DNA from 4 places in the Pseudoalteromonas thalassia genome. Region 1 is predicted to be linked to each of the others. Evidence: predicted binding sites of a transcription regulator. Region 1 holds the regulator's gene; each other region holds the start of a gene.
What was found. The regulator sigma-54, encoded in region 1, starts transcription at its own class of promoters, with help from an activator protein. The targets are predictions, from matches to a motif close to GTTGGCACGNNNNTNGNNT.
Positions count from the first base shown of each region.

Region 2: the regulator sigma-54 is predicted to act here: its motif matches at 2,028-2,046, upstream of AAEU31_RS06270 (EF-hand domain-containing protein).
Region 3: the regulator sigma-54 is predicted to act here: its motif matches at 1,371-1,389, upstream of flgJ (flagellar assembly peptidoglycan hydrolase FlgJ).
Region 4: the regulator sigma-54 is predicted to act here: its motif matches at 1,695-1,713, upstream of AAEU31_RS00745 (flagellar basal body rod protein FlgF).

Region 1 is NZ_JBMMUE010000012.1:41,595-44,877, forward strand. Features, by position in the region: gene rapZ (RNase adapter RapZ) at 1-520, opposite strand, end outside; gene ptsN (PTS IIA-like nitrogen regulatory protein PtsN) at 521-973, opposite strand; gene hpf (ribosome hibernation promoting factor) at 977-1,264, opposite strand; gene AAEU31_RS14400 (RNA polymerase factor sigma-54) at 1,291-2,787, opposite strand; gene lptB (LPS export ABC transporter ATP-binding protein) at 2,905-3,283, opposite strand, start outside.
Region 2 is NZ_JBMMUE010000004.1:15,208-18,490, reverse strand. Features, by position in the region: gene AAEU31_RS06290 (amidohydrolase) at 1-714, opposite strand, end outside; gene AAEU31_RS06285 (EF-hand domain-containing protein) at 807-1,040, opposite strand; gene AAEU31_RS06280 (EF-hand domain-containing protein) at 1,045-1,278, opposite strand; gene AAEU31_RS06275 (hypothetical protein) at 1,530-1,757, opposite strand; gene AAEU31_RS06270 (EF-hand domain-containing protein) at 1,767-1,994, opposite strand; gene AAEU31_RS06265 (sensor histidine kinase) at 2,305-3,283, shown strand, end outside.
Region 3 is NZ_JBMMUE010000001.1:151,833-155,115, reverse strand. Features, by position in the region: gene flgK (flagellar hook-associated protein FlgK) at 1-363, opposite strand, end outside; gene flgJ (flagellar assembly peptidoglycan hydrolase FlgJ) at 377-1,333, opposite strand; gene AAEU31_RS00760 (flagellar basal body P-ring protein FlgI) at 1,539-2,633, opposite strand; gene flgH (flagellar basal body L-ring protein FlgH) at 2,646-3,283, opposite strand, start outside.
Region 4 is NZ_JBMMUE010000001.1:148,449-151,731, forward strand. Features, by position in the region: gene AAEU31_RS00735 (flagellar hook assembly protein FlgD) at 1-191, shown strand, start outside; gene flgE (flagellar hook protein FlgE) at 248-1,600, shown strand; gene AAEU31_RS00745 (flagellar basal body rod protein FlgF) at 1,749-2,513, shown strand; gene flgG (flagellar basal-body rod protein FlgG) at 2,535-3,283, shown strand, end outside.

The DNA of each region.
Region 1 (3,283 bases):
GAATACCATGTTTAAAGCCAAACGACATAAAGGTGATAATCAGCTTTTTATCTTTTTTACCTAAGATCTTTTCACGAATTGATTCAGCTAACTGATGAACACTCAGGTCGGTGGTATCAATCATAAAATCAGCGCGCGTGATCAGTACATCCAGTAATACTCTTTCTTGCTTAATTGCTAAATCGAGTGGCAGCGAGTCAATCGATAGAGGATGTAAGCGTCGCGTTTCAGAAAAGCGTTTGATCAGAGTTTGGTCATCACTGTCTAAATAGAACAGTGTTGGGTTTGCAAAACCTGGCAGGTATTCAAGAATATCATTAAACTCTTGCTGCTCTTTCGGTAAGTTACGCACATCTATGCTGACTGCTATTTTGTCATAGTTGTCTGAAACGCTACGAACAAGCGAAGGTAATAAGTTGACTGGGATATTATCAACACAGTAGTAACCCAAGTCTTCAAGTACACGTAAAGCGACCGATTTACCTGAGCCTGAGCGACCGCTGATGATAATTAATTCCATTTATGCCTCTGCTGATATGACCTGAAACAGTTCGTGGTCTGTTTTGGCGCTACGTAACTGTTTACAAAACTCTTTATCTTTTAGTCTATCAGCAATTGTCGATAAGGTCTTTAGGTGAAGTTGGCTGTCTCCATCTGGTACGATGAGTGCAACGAAAATATCCACAGGTCGGTTATCAATTGCGTCAAAATTGATTGGGGATTCACTCACTATGACAAATGCCTTTGGTTGCTCTGCACCACTCATGCGGCCATGTGGAATAGCAATGCCACGACCAATACCTGTACTGCCTAATTTTTCTCTATTGAGTAAGGCATCAAGGACGTCTTGTTGAGATAAATGAGGAAGCTGCTGGTGAGCCAGCTCGCTGATATATTCAAGGATTCTTTTTTTGCTATTAAAAAGGACCGCAGCTTTGCTGCAGTCCTGGTTAGTAAGTGAACTAAGTTTCATAATTTAGTGTCGAGCTAATTTCTCTTTGTGTTTAATGACTTGACGATCTAGTTTATCGATTAGCGAGTCAATGGCTGCATACATATCTTGGTGTGCAGTTGAGGCAAAGAGCTCGCCTCCATTTACATGTAAAGTTGCTTCTGCTTTTTGGCTTAATTTTTCTACATCTAGAATGACATGTACATTATTAATGTGGTCAAAATGCCTTTCTAGTTTTGCAAACTTGCTGTTTACATAGTCTCTTAATGAATCAGTGATTTCTACATGACGACCAGTTAAATTTAGTTGCATAAGCATTTTCCTTCTATGTAAAACGTCTAAATCAAACTCTTACGCTGATTAGACGGAGGTATCGCTAGAGACTCTCGATATTTTGCAATTGTGCGTCTAGCTACTTTAATTCCTTGCTCAGCCAATATATCTGCAATTTTACTATCACTCAATGGTTTAGCTGAGTTTTCTGCAGCGATAAGCTTTTTGATCAAAGCGCGAATTGCTGTTGATGAACACTCACCACCGTTTTCTGTGCTGACATGGCTTGAGAAGAAATATTTCAACTCAAAAATCCCGCGAGGGGTGTGCATGTATTTTTGTGTTGTAACACGTGAAATTGTCGATTCATGCATTTCGACCATTTCTGCGACATCGTTCAGCACCATTGGTTTCATGGCTTCTGGGCCATGTTCAAAAAATGCTTGTTGTTGCTGTACGATACAATTGGTCACTTTTAAAAGTGTATCGTTACGGCTCTCTAAGCTTTTAATAAACCATTTAGCTTCTTGTAAATGAGAGCGAATAAACTGGCTATCGCTGCTCGATTTTACTGAGCGTGACATAGCTGCATATTGGCTATTCACTCTAATTTTTGGCATACAATCTGGGTTTAGTTCAACGACCCAACGACCTTTAACTTTTTTAACCGATACATCGGGTATAACGTACTCAGACTCTTCGCGAACTATGCTGTCTGCTGGCTTAGGGTTTAAGCTGTGGATCAGCGTCATTACTTCTTTTAGTTCGCTTTCTTTAAGCTTAGTCTTTTTCATCAAAGTGCGATAGTCGCGACTTGCTAATAATTCAATATGCTCAGATAAAACCATTTTAGTTTCAGCTAAATACGGCGTACTCGCATCGAATTGGCGAAGCTGGATACATAAGCACTCTTGTAAGCTACGGGCACCAATCCCTACTGGATCAAACAACTGTATTCTCTTTAAGACCGCTTCGACTTCATCTAGTTCGATTTCTTCTTCATCATTATTTTGATTAAAACTTTCGACTATGTCTTCGCAGCTAACAGTTAAAATACCTGAGTCATCAATTGCCTCTACGATGGCGACAGCGATCGCTTCATCGGTTGGGCTAAATGGTGTGAGTTGTAATTGCCACATAAGGTATTCATGGAGGGTTTCAGTCGATGCACCTTGATAAATTGACTCATCTTCTGGCATTGGACCTGATGATGTTGATGGGGCTGCACTCATGTACTCATCCCATGTCACATCCATAGCTAAATCGTCACTAACGGTGTCTTTGTTAAGGGCATCGCTGCTTTCTTGTTCGTACTCACTCGGCGCTTCTTCGGCCGATGCACTTAGCTGAGTATCATCAGATTCAGCTTTTTGCTCGTTCTTACCAATGTTTTCATCGTTGTAATCTGCTTCTTCCACTTCAAGCAGAGGGTTACTATCAAGTGCTTCTTGAATTTCTTGCTGGAGATCCAATGTACTAAGCTGCAGCAAGCGAATTGCTTGTTGCAGTTGTGGAGTCATTGTAAGTTGCTGGCCCATGCGCAGCTGTAATGATTGCCTCATGTATCCCTAACAATCCTTTTATGTGTTATCGACACCTGTGCAGTCACAGGTAAATTTATATCGATTTATTGTCATTGTTATTTAGTTTAGCAGATGCGCTAGATGGTGGCTTATTGGTTATAGCCTGAATTGCTCACCTAGATACACATCGCGTACGGTTTGGTCAGCTAAAACATGCTCAGGTGTTCCTGATGCAATTAGCTCCCCATGAGAAACAATGTAGGCTTTTTCACAAACATCAAGGGTTTCTCTAACATTATGGTCAGTGATTAATACACCAATACCACGATTTTTTAAGTGTTCAATAATTTTCTTTATATCTAACACTGAAATAGGATCAACACCAGCAAAAGGCTCATCTAACAAGATAAATTTAGGGTTTGCGGCTAATGCCCGAGCAATTTCTACGCGACGACGCTCGCCCCCAGATAAGGCCATACCTTGACTATCACGAATATGCTGAATACTAAATTCATCAAGTAAGTTGTTGAGTGTT
Region 2 (3,283 bases), on a different contig from region 1:
ATCATGGGTTGAGGTGATCCCCAAACTTAGTAAATGCTCACCAGCATTGTCTAATGCTGTATTAATGCTGGCATGGCTTACTTTTGGTACATGCTTTGTAATAAGCGTTTCGGCTTTATCAATAAATACGCCTGATGGCTCACCTGAAGTCAGTTTGATGATTTCTCCCCCAGCAGGTGAATCGGTGGCTGCAGATATCCCAGCTAATTCAATTGCTTTTGAGTTAACCCAGACCGCATGGCCGTCAACCCGAGAAAGTACCACGGGTTTATCTTTTACATATTTGTCTAAATCAGCAGCGGTTGGAAACTGTCCGCCAGGCCATTGCTCTTGGTTCCAGCCGCGACCAATGATCCAGCCTTGTTTATCTTTAGCAAATTCAGTCAGCATTTTGCCAACCTCATCTGCTGAACGGGTATTTCTGACATCAAGTTGAGACAGATTATTACCTAAACCAATCACATGACCATGAGCATCGACTAAACCAGGTAAAAGAGTGGCTTGTTTACCATCAATAGTAGTAGCGTCAGGGAAGCTTTTTTTAATCGAGTCATCGCCAGTTTTTACGACTTTACCGTCTTTAAAAACCAGTGCTGAAAAGTGTTGGGTTTCACCTTGGTAGGTCGGTGTATAACCATTTACATTGTAGATAACTGTGGTGTTGGCAAAACAACTCAGTGAAGCTGTTGCCAGTAGGCTGATGATAAGTTTCATAATCTTTTAATTATTTTTTTAATGTATGAAAACAGTATCAGAGTTGCAGTAAACTGCAACTCACAGAAGAAAATTTCGACTAAAAATAACGGCTATTTACTGGCATAAGCCTTGTATTCTGAGAGAGATAGCTTGTTATCTTTATTATTATCGTAATTACTAAACCGAGACCATAAAGCTGGATCTCGAGCAGATTCTGAGCGGCTCAAGAAGCCATCTTCATTACGGTCTAGTTGTTTAAATTTTTCACCAATACTATCTGCAGCGACACTGATTGTACTAAATACGCAACACATTGCGAGGCTGGCAAAGGTTAATTTTGACATTGCTTTAACTCTTATTTGTTAAGTAGTGTTTAAATTCAAGAAGCGATATTTGTTGATCTTTATTTTCATCCCACTGCGCCATATGCTTTTTTAAATGCGGTTGAGATGAAAGTTCTTCCAAAGATAAAAAGCCGTTTTTATCTTTATCTAGGTGATCAAAGCGTTGTTTTACATCCAATGCTAAGCTGTTGAAGCTTATAGTAATTAAGGTACATGAAGCAAGCCAGAAAATTCTCATAATTACTCTCCTTTATTAGGGCGCGCTGCCCTTCGGGTTCTTCCTAGGGGCGATTAACTCTTTGTTGCTCGATTTTTACTTAGCCCACTAGGTTACAAATCTCGCGCTGCGATTGAATCGTCCCTAGAGTGAACAAATTTTAATCCACAAAGGTCAACACGCTTTGGTAAAAGTGCTTGCCATAATTTAAGTCCCAAAATTTAAATCCGTTTACACATTCCCTCTGGGATTATGGCAAGCACTTTAAGCCGTTAAGGTTTGAATTTCTCAAACTCTTGTTCAGACAGAACTTGATCGCCGTTTTCATCCAGATCGGTAAATTGCTTAAGTAAGTTATCGTGTTTGGTTGCTTCAGTTAATGAAATTTCGCCATCGGCATTGGTATCAAATTTCGCAAAACGCACATCCATTTGCGATGCTAAAACGGTGGCACTTATAACTAAAAACATCAACGAGAATGCTGCAAAAAGTTGTTTCATCACACACTCCTAATTAATAAATGATTTAAACTCTGCAAATGAAATTTGACCATCTTGATTGCTATCAATTTGAGTGAAGTTTCCATGTAATAAAGCGTCTTCAGAAGCTTCAGCATCACTCAAAAAACCATTGCTATCTTTATCTAATTCATTGAATGTATCTTTTAAATCAAATGCATTACTGCTCATTGAAATTACACTCAACAGCACGGCTAGTGTGTAGGTCCTCGTTTTCATTTGGTGTCCTAATAAACTTATTTGTAAGTGCTAATACAATAACTGTGCCAACTTTTATTCTTCTTTTTTATCAATGATTTATGTTATTTTACTGTTATTGGGAACGAAATAGTTACAGAGTAATGTGTCTTTTTTGCAACGTAATTATTGGTTTTTATTTTTTTTCTTAATTTTCAATTAGTTGTATTGTTGCAAAATAGCAACGTTGCGCCTGATTTAGGCAGTAAGTTGTCTTTTTTCAGTTCGGATTCAGCGAGTGTCTAAGTTCATTCACGAATAATGAATGCCAGCGTTTCTTATGAGGGTAAGTATGCAAAGTAGCATAGTAATTAAGTGCAAACAGTGTTTAAGCTGGCGACCAAGCCTAATTGGTCAGTTTGTATGTAGTATTTTACTTTCCTTATTACCATTGTGTTTAGTGGTGATTTTGTTTTTAAACGCACTGAATAAACAGCTGGCTGTTACGCAAGAAATTGTGGGTGATAATGATGAAATCACAAAGGTATTTAACAATTTAAAGCAAGACTTAAATAGCCTTGAAAGAGCAACGCGGCAAAATTGGGTACTCAAGAGTGAATCTTTAGATACATTAATTGAAAATAAGTGGAGTTCATCAATTCAGCGTATTGATGAACTGAACTTTTTAAGTCCTACGGCTGATTATATTTTGCAGTGGCGTCAATTAGCTGAGGTACTGCAATTTGCACAGCAGCATCTTTTATTTGAACAAAAGCAAGATGGTGAGTTATTTGCCCCCGCAAGTAAGTTAATTAGTGAGCAAACCAATTGGCTTAGAGAGCAAAACGAATTACGTATAACTAAAAACCAGCAGCAATTAAAAGCATTGCAAACATCTTTTATTAACTGGTTAGTAGCACTTATTCCTTTGACTCTACTTGTAGGCGGAGGGTTTTTATGGCGGATCAGTGGTCGTCTACGAGAGCTAACGAGCGTGATTGATAAGCTAGGTCAAGGCCATTGGCAGCAAAAAATAAATGTCCGAGGCTCGTCTGAGTTAGTTGAACTTGGCAACAAACTAGAATGGGTTCAAGCGCAGTTGTATATGTTGGAGCAGCAAAAAGATACGTTTTTGCGTCATGTAACTCATGAATTAAAGACCCCACTTGCTTCAATGGTTGAAGGAACTGATCTATTAACAGATGAAATTGTTGGCCCTATTAATGATGAGCAAAAAGCAGTCCTTGAGCTAATCACCCAAAGCATGGTGCGACTTAGAGCAATGATAGAAAGTTTACTTAGTTATAATGCGATTCGTACTAGTAAAGAGA
Region 3 (3,283 bases), on a different contig from region 1:
AGCGACTCTTGACGAAGGCTGATTTAAGCTTTCTTGTACGTTGTTAAAAAACGAGTTGATACTGGTCGATAAACTATTTGATTCTTCTGAAAACAGGCTATCTACTCGGCTTGCTTCAGTTACAAACTGATCAAAAAATGCCTTATTTGAGGTATCACGATTTAATTGCTTTTGGGCAAACTCATTTAACAAGCGATACGTTTCGCCACGACCCACTTGGTTGTCGATCATGGTTGTGAACTCAGTGCGTTCACGCACATAGCCTTCAGTATTCACATTCGCTATGTTTTTACTGGTGGTTTGTAAAAGCTCAGAATTCGCTCTTACACCCGCATTAGCAATGTCATATAAGCTAAATGACATGAGGGTTTACTCCTTAACGTACCAATGAAGCAGCGACACTTTGAAGCTCAACACGCTTCAGCACCTGCTTTATTTTATCGGCATAATTTGGATCAGTTGCATAGCCTGCTTTTTGTAACGAATCTAAAAAGGCAGCAGGTTCTGCAGTGTTTTTTAGTGCTTCTTCGTAACGTGGGTTTTCATTTAAGAAGTCAACGAAGTCATTCACACTGTCTTTAATTGATTGATATGCGCGGAAACTTGCTTGTTTTTTAACAGGCACGCCTTGTTCAAACTCAAGGGTAAGCTTACTTGCTTTATCACCTTGCCAACGCTGATCTGATTTAATATTGAATAAGTTGTTACTGCTTGTACCATCCGCTTTGCTGATGATGTGTTTACCCCAACCCGTTTCAAGTGCGGCTTGAGCAACCATAACCGCCGGATTCAGGCCAATCTTTTGTGCAGCATTTTTGGCATGTTCCCAGATAGAACTAATAAACGATTCAGCATCGTCAAAACGATTATTAGCCTGCTCATTTAGCTCAGTATCTGTAACCGATTTAGTTTGAGCATTAGCATCATCTTGCCCTCTTGCTCGTTTATCACTATCAAACTCAGTCGTCGTTCTTAGTACTGAGCCTGGGGTAAACTGTTTACCGTCTGGTGATAACTGCTGAACGATTAAATCAGCTAAGCCTAGCGAGCCATTCGACGACAACTCGACTGAAAGCTGTTGGTCATGCATTTCTTCAAAGAACTTCACGCCACTTGAATTAAATGGGCTATCTTTATCTTCGAATGCCTCATTGGCTTTACGCATACTTTTAAGCAGCATTTGCGTAAAGATAGATTCGAATTGTGCCGCCGCTTTTTTCAGCGCCTCTTTTGACGCATCGCTAGAGGCATCACTTTTCAGGGCACTTTGACGTAGTGAGTCTAAGTTACCTAAATCAAAAAAGTTTTGCTTGTCGAGATGATTAGTATCCATCAGCTTTTTGACACAATAGTTAATAATGCAAATTAAAATGCAAAAATTGCGCCAATAAAAATCTTTAGAAATGAATAGCTAATAAGTGATATTGGTTTTGACTTACTTTAAAACAATAGTTTTAGCTAATGCTTGAAGAGTGAAAGATATAAAAAGTGCTAAAAGATATGAAAACAAAAAAACGCGCCCTAGAGCGCGTTTTAATTTAAATGATAACCAGTTGCCCGTTTATCGCCCCCGCTTCTTTTAAAGCTTCAAGTATTGCCATTAAGTCACCCGGTGCAGCCCCAACCTCATTGATTGCGCGTACGAGATCATCAAGATTAACACCTGGATTAAATACAAAAGCACGTGAGTCATCTTCATTCACATCAATAATGCTTTGATTGGTAACTGTGGTTTCACCCTCACTTAACGCATTTGGCTGCGATACATTTTGCTGCTCAGCGATCGTCACCGTTAATCCACCATGCGTAATAGCCGCAGGCTGTAGCTTCACGTTTTTGCCAATCACAATGGTACCGGTACGAGAGTTAACGATAATTTTCGCTGCCGTGTCTGCAGGTTTAAACTCTAAGTTTTCAAGAGTAGACAAATAAGCAACACGTTGAGACGCATCTCGCGGTGCTAACACGCGTACTGAGGCTGCATCGATTGCCTGGGCACTATCAGGGCCCACTAAATCGTTAATGGTTTGCTCTAAGCGCTTTGCTGTTGTGAAATCTGGACGATTTAAATTAAAAGTAATGTAATCGCCTTGCATAAACGGGCTTTTAATAGCACGTTCTACAATTGCACCATTTGGAATACGACCTACTGTTGGTGTGTTAATAATAACTCGGCTACCATCAGCACCTTCAGCACCTAGACCGCCCACAACTAAGCTGCCTTGTGCAATCGCATAAGTATTGCCATCAACCCCTTTTAAGAAGGTTTGTAATAAAGTACCGCCACGTAAACTGCCCGCACTACCTATAGACGAAACCGTAATATCAATAGTTTGCCCAGGCTTTCTAAACGCTGGAAGCTCGGCGTGCACTGCCACCGCTGCGACATTCTTTATTTTGGGTTTTAAGCTATCAGGTAAAGTGATACCAAAGCCATTTAGCATGGCTTTAAAGCTTTGTTGTGTGAACCGGCTTTGCTCACCAGTGCCTGGCAAACCAACAACAAGGCCATAGCCTACCAACTGGTTAGAGCGTACACCCTCAACCATAGACACATCTTTAACTCGCTCAGCTTGAGCAGAAAACTGCAGGCTGATTAAGCAAAGAGCAATAATGTATTTAAACCCATTCATGACTTTGTTCCTCTAAAATGGGAAAAGCGAACTGCTAAAGAATCGAGAAAGCCAGCCAGCACTTTGTGTTTCTTGCATTTGCCCTTTACCAGAATATTGTATACGTGCATTCGCTATACGGTTTGACGTGACTGTATTACTTGCTGAGACATCTTCTGGACGAACTAACCCTTCCAAACGAATAAACTCTTCACCGGTATTTAACGTGAGCCACTTTTCACCACGGATCACTAAGTTTCCATTAGGTAAAACGCGCATCACATTGACAGAGATATCACCAAATAGACTATTCGATTGATTCGACTTTGAGTCACCTTTAAATGATGACCCTGAACCAATGCCAAATTGAATGCTGTCACCACCAATGTTAACCGGATTTCCACCTAATCCAATTACAGGGTCTAAGTTAGCATCTGTTTCTTTATCGGTTTCGGTTTTTGCTGCTTTGGTTGCTTGCGTTGACTCTTGCAATTTAACAGTGATGATATCGCCAGCACGCAGTGCCTTTTTATCAGAGTACAAATCGTTTGATGTATAGCTATCAAACAAAGACCCTGTTGGCACCATTTGTTCTGTTGTAGGCTCTGGGTACATAGGCGCATAGTAAGGGTCATCCTGAACCACATGATGATTTTGCGTTGTTATACAAC
Region 4 (3,283 bases), on a different contig from region 1:
ACGATGGAGAGCTTTTGCCTCCAGGCGAATACGAAGTTAAAGCTGAAGGATTCCAAAATGGTGACTATAGCAGTCTACCTTTAGCGACTTTCAAAAATATTGAAAGCGTTAATATCAATGGATCTAGCGGCATTATTATTAATACTAAAGAAGGCGCGGTTAGGCTAACTGATGTTGCAGAAATCGCTTAATTACACAGATTAACTAGTTAGCCTAGTGCTACAGATTGACACTTTAGAGGTGACTTATGAGCTTCAATATTGCATTAACCGGCCTTGCTGCCGCGCAAAAAGACTTAGATGTAACAGCAAACAATATTGCTAACGTTAACACCACAGGCTTTAAAGAGTCTCGTGCTGAGTTTGCTGATGTGTACGCATCATCAGTATTTAGCTCAGGTAAAACTAAAAATGGTGACGGTGTAAGAACTACAATGGTGGCACAACAATTCCACCAAGGTTCATTATCTTTCACTAATAACTCACTGGACTTAGCAATTACTGGTGAAGGCTACTTTGCCATGGCAAATGACCTAGGTGCACAAGATTTTACATATACTCGTGCTGGTGCGTTCAAACTGAATAAAGACAACTTTATTGTGGATGCTAGCGGAAACTACTTACAAGGTTTCCCTGTTGATGAAGCAACGGGTGATACAACTTCTGTTAGTTTAAGCACATCTTCTGCGCTACAAATTCCTGATGCATCAGGTTCTCCACGCGCTACGACCAATGTTTATTCGTCGTTTAACTTAGATTCGCGTGCATTAACGCCAGCAGTTACACCATTTGACCCAGAGACAAGTGCATCGTACAACAGTTCAACATCAACAACGGTGTATGATTCTTTAGGTGAGCCACACATTTTACAGTTCTTCTTTGTTAAAACTGACGCAGCAGTGACTGGTAATGACAATGAATGGCAAGTGTTTGCAACACTTGATGAAAAGCCGTTTGCTGCTAATGGTACTGAGCAAACTGCGTCGCCATACACACCTATTTCAACTTTTCAGTTTGACTCAAGTGGTTTACCTCAAAGCACTGATGGGACTGCAAATACTGATGCAACGTTTAATCCATTAACAATACCTTCAGGCGGTATATCTGGTTTATTATCTAACGGTGCGAGTTTCCCTGATGATGTAAACATCAATTGGCGCGATGAAGCTGGTACAACGAATAAAATACCGACTCAATATGCAAGTAACTTTGAAGTGAAAGCGCTAGAGCAAGATGGTGCGACTGTAGGTCGTCTATCAGGTATTGATATTGGTACAGATGGTAAAATCGTTGCTTCTTACAGTAATGGTGATACTTCATTCTTAGGCCAAGTGGCAATGGTGCGCTTTTCTAACTCACAAGGTTTACAGCAAGTGGGTAACACGGCATGGAAGAAAAGCTTAACCTCAGGTGAGCCAATTGCCGGTGAACCAGGTTCAGGTACATTAGGTTCAATTAACTCATCAGCTCTTGAGCAGTCAAACGTCAACTTAACAAGTGAACTTGTTGATTTGATCAGTGCTCAACGTAACTTCCAAGCAAATTCACGTGCATTAGAAGTTAACTCAACACTACAACAAAACATCCTACAGATCCGTTAATCTTAACGGCTCTGAGCTTAATCCGACACGAAGGCTGCTCCCTCAATTGGCAGCCTTTTTCATTTTTACCATCCTATTTATGCGTCAATTTTACTTTGGCACTTTTATTGCATTTCTTTAGTTATCGTATTTTTAGTGAGTCAATGTTATGGACAAAATGGTCTACATTGCCATGTCTGGTGCCAAGCAAAGCTTGCGTGGTCTTGAGTTAAAGGCTAACAACCTTGCTAATGCAAACACCACTGGCTTTAAAGCTGATTTTGCACAAGCGCGTTCCATGCAGGCTTTTGGTGAAGGCTTGCCATCACGTGTGTTTGCGATGCAAGAGCGTCCTGGTTCAAATATGGAATCGGGTGGATTCGTTGAGACAGGCCGAGAGCTTGATATTGCCATGAGCGACCGTGGTTGGCTCAGTGTGCAAGATGCATCAGGTAACGAAGCTTATACCAAAACAGGCACACTAAACATCACACCTGACGGCGCATTGATCACCAGCCATGGCCGTCAAGTTATTGGCGAGGGCGGGCCTATTATCTTGCCTTTGCCAATTGAGAAGGTTGAGTTTAGCGAAGATGGCGCGATCCAAGTGCGCCCGCAAGGTGCACCTGCCAACTTTTTAGAAGTGGTTGACCGCTTAAAAGTGATCGAAGCTGATAACACTCAGCTTGAAAAAGGTAATGACGGTTTATTTAGACCAAAAGAAGATATGTTGGTCAATGATCTTTGTGGGTTCTGTGATATTTCACCCAATGTAAAAGTACTGTCAGGTACGCTTGAAATGTCGAACGTTAATCCAGTCCATGAAATGGTCGACATGATCAGCAACCAACGCCAATTTGAATTACAAGTTAAATTGATGAAAACAGCCGAAGAGCTTGATGAGCGTCAAGATCAGCTGTTACGCATTGTTTAAGATGACTGAGAGGGTAGAGTTATGAATCCAGCATTGTGGATTAGTAAAACCGGGCTTGACGCCCAGCAAACCGATATTTCGGTGATCTCAAATAATCTCGCGAATGCCAGCACGGTCGGTTACAAAAAAAGCCGCGCCGTATTTGAAGATTTACTATATCAAAACATTAATCAACCAGGTGGTCGTTCGTCTCAAGATACTGAAATGCCATCAGGTTTAATGCTTGGTGCTGGCGCTAAGGTTGTAGCAAACCAAAAGAACTTTTCGCAAGGTAATATGTTAACGACCGAAAACTCACTGGACTGGATGATTTCAGGCCCAGGTTTTTTTGAAGTACAGCTACCTGACGGCAATATTGCTTACTCACGTAATGGTCAATTTACGACAGATGAAGACGGTCGTATCGTAACTTCAGGTGCGGGTTTCCCGTTGCAACCTGAAATGAATGTGCCAAATGATGCGCAATCAATTACGGTGTCACAAGATGGCGAAGTATCTGTTCGTGTAGCAGGTCAGGCAGAAAATGTGGTAATTGGTCAGCTCACTATAACAGACTTCATCAATCCATCGGGTCTTGAGCCAATGGGGCAAAACTTATACACAGAAACAGCTGTAAGTGGCGCACCAGTGCAAGGTAATCCGGGTATTGATGGTTTAGGTACTGTGGTACAAGGTTCGCTTGAAACGTCAAATGTAAATGTAACAGAAGAGCTGGTTAATCTGATTGAAACGCAACGAATTTATGAAATGAATTCAAAAGTGATTTCAGC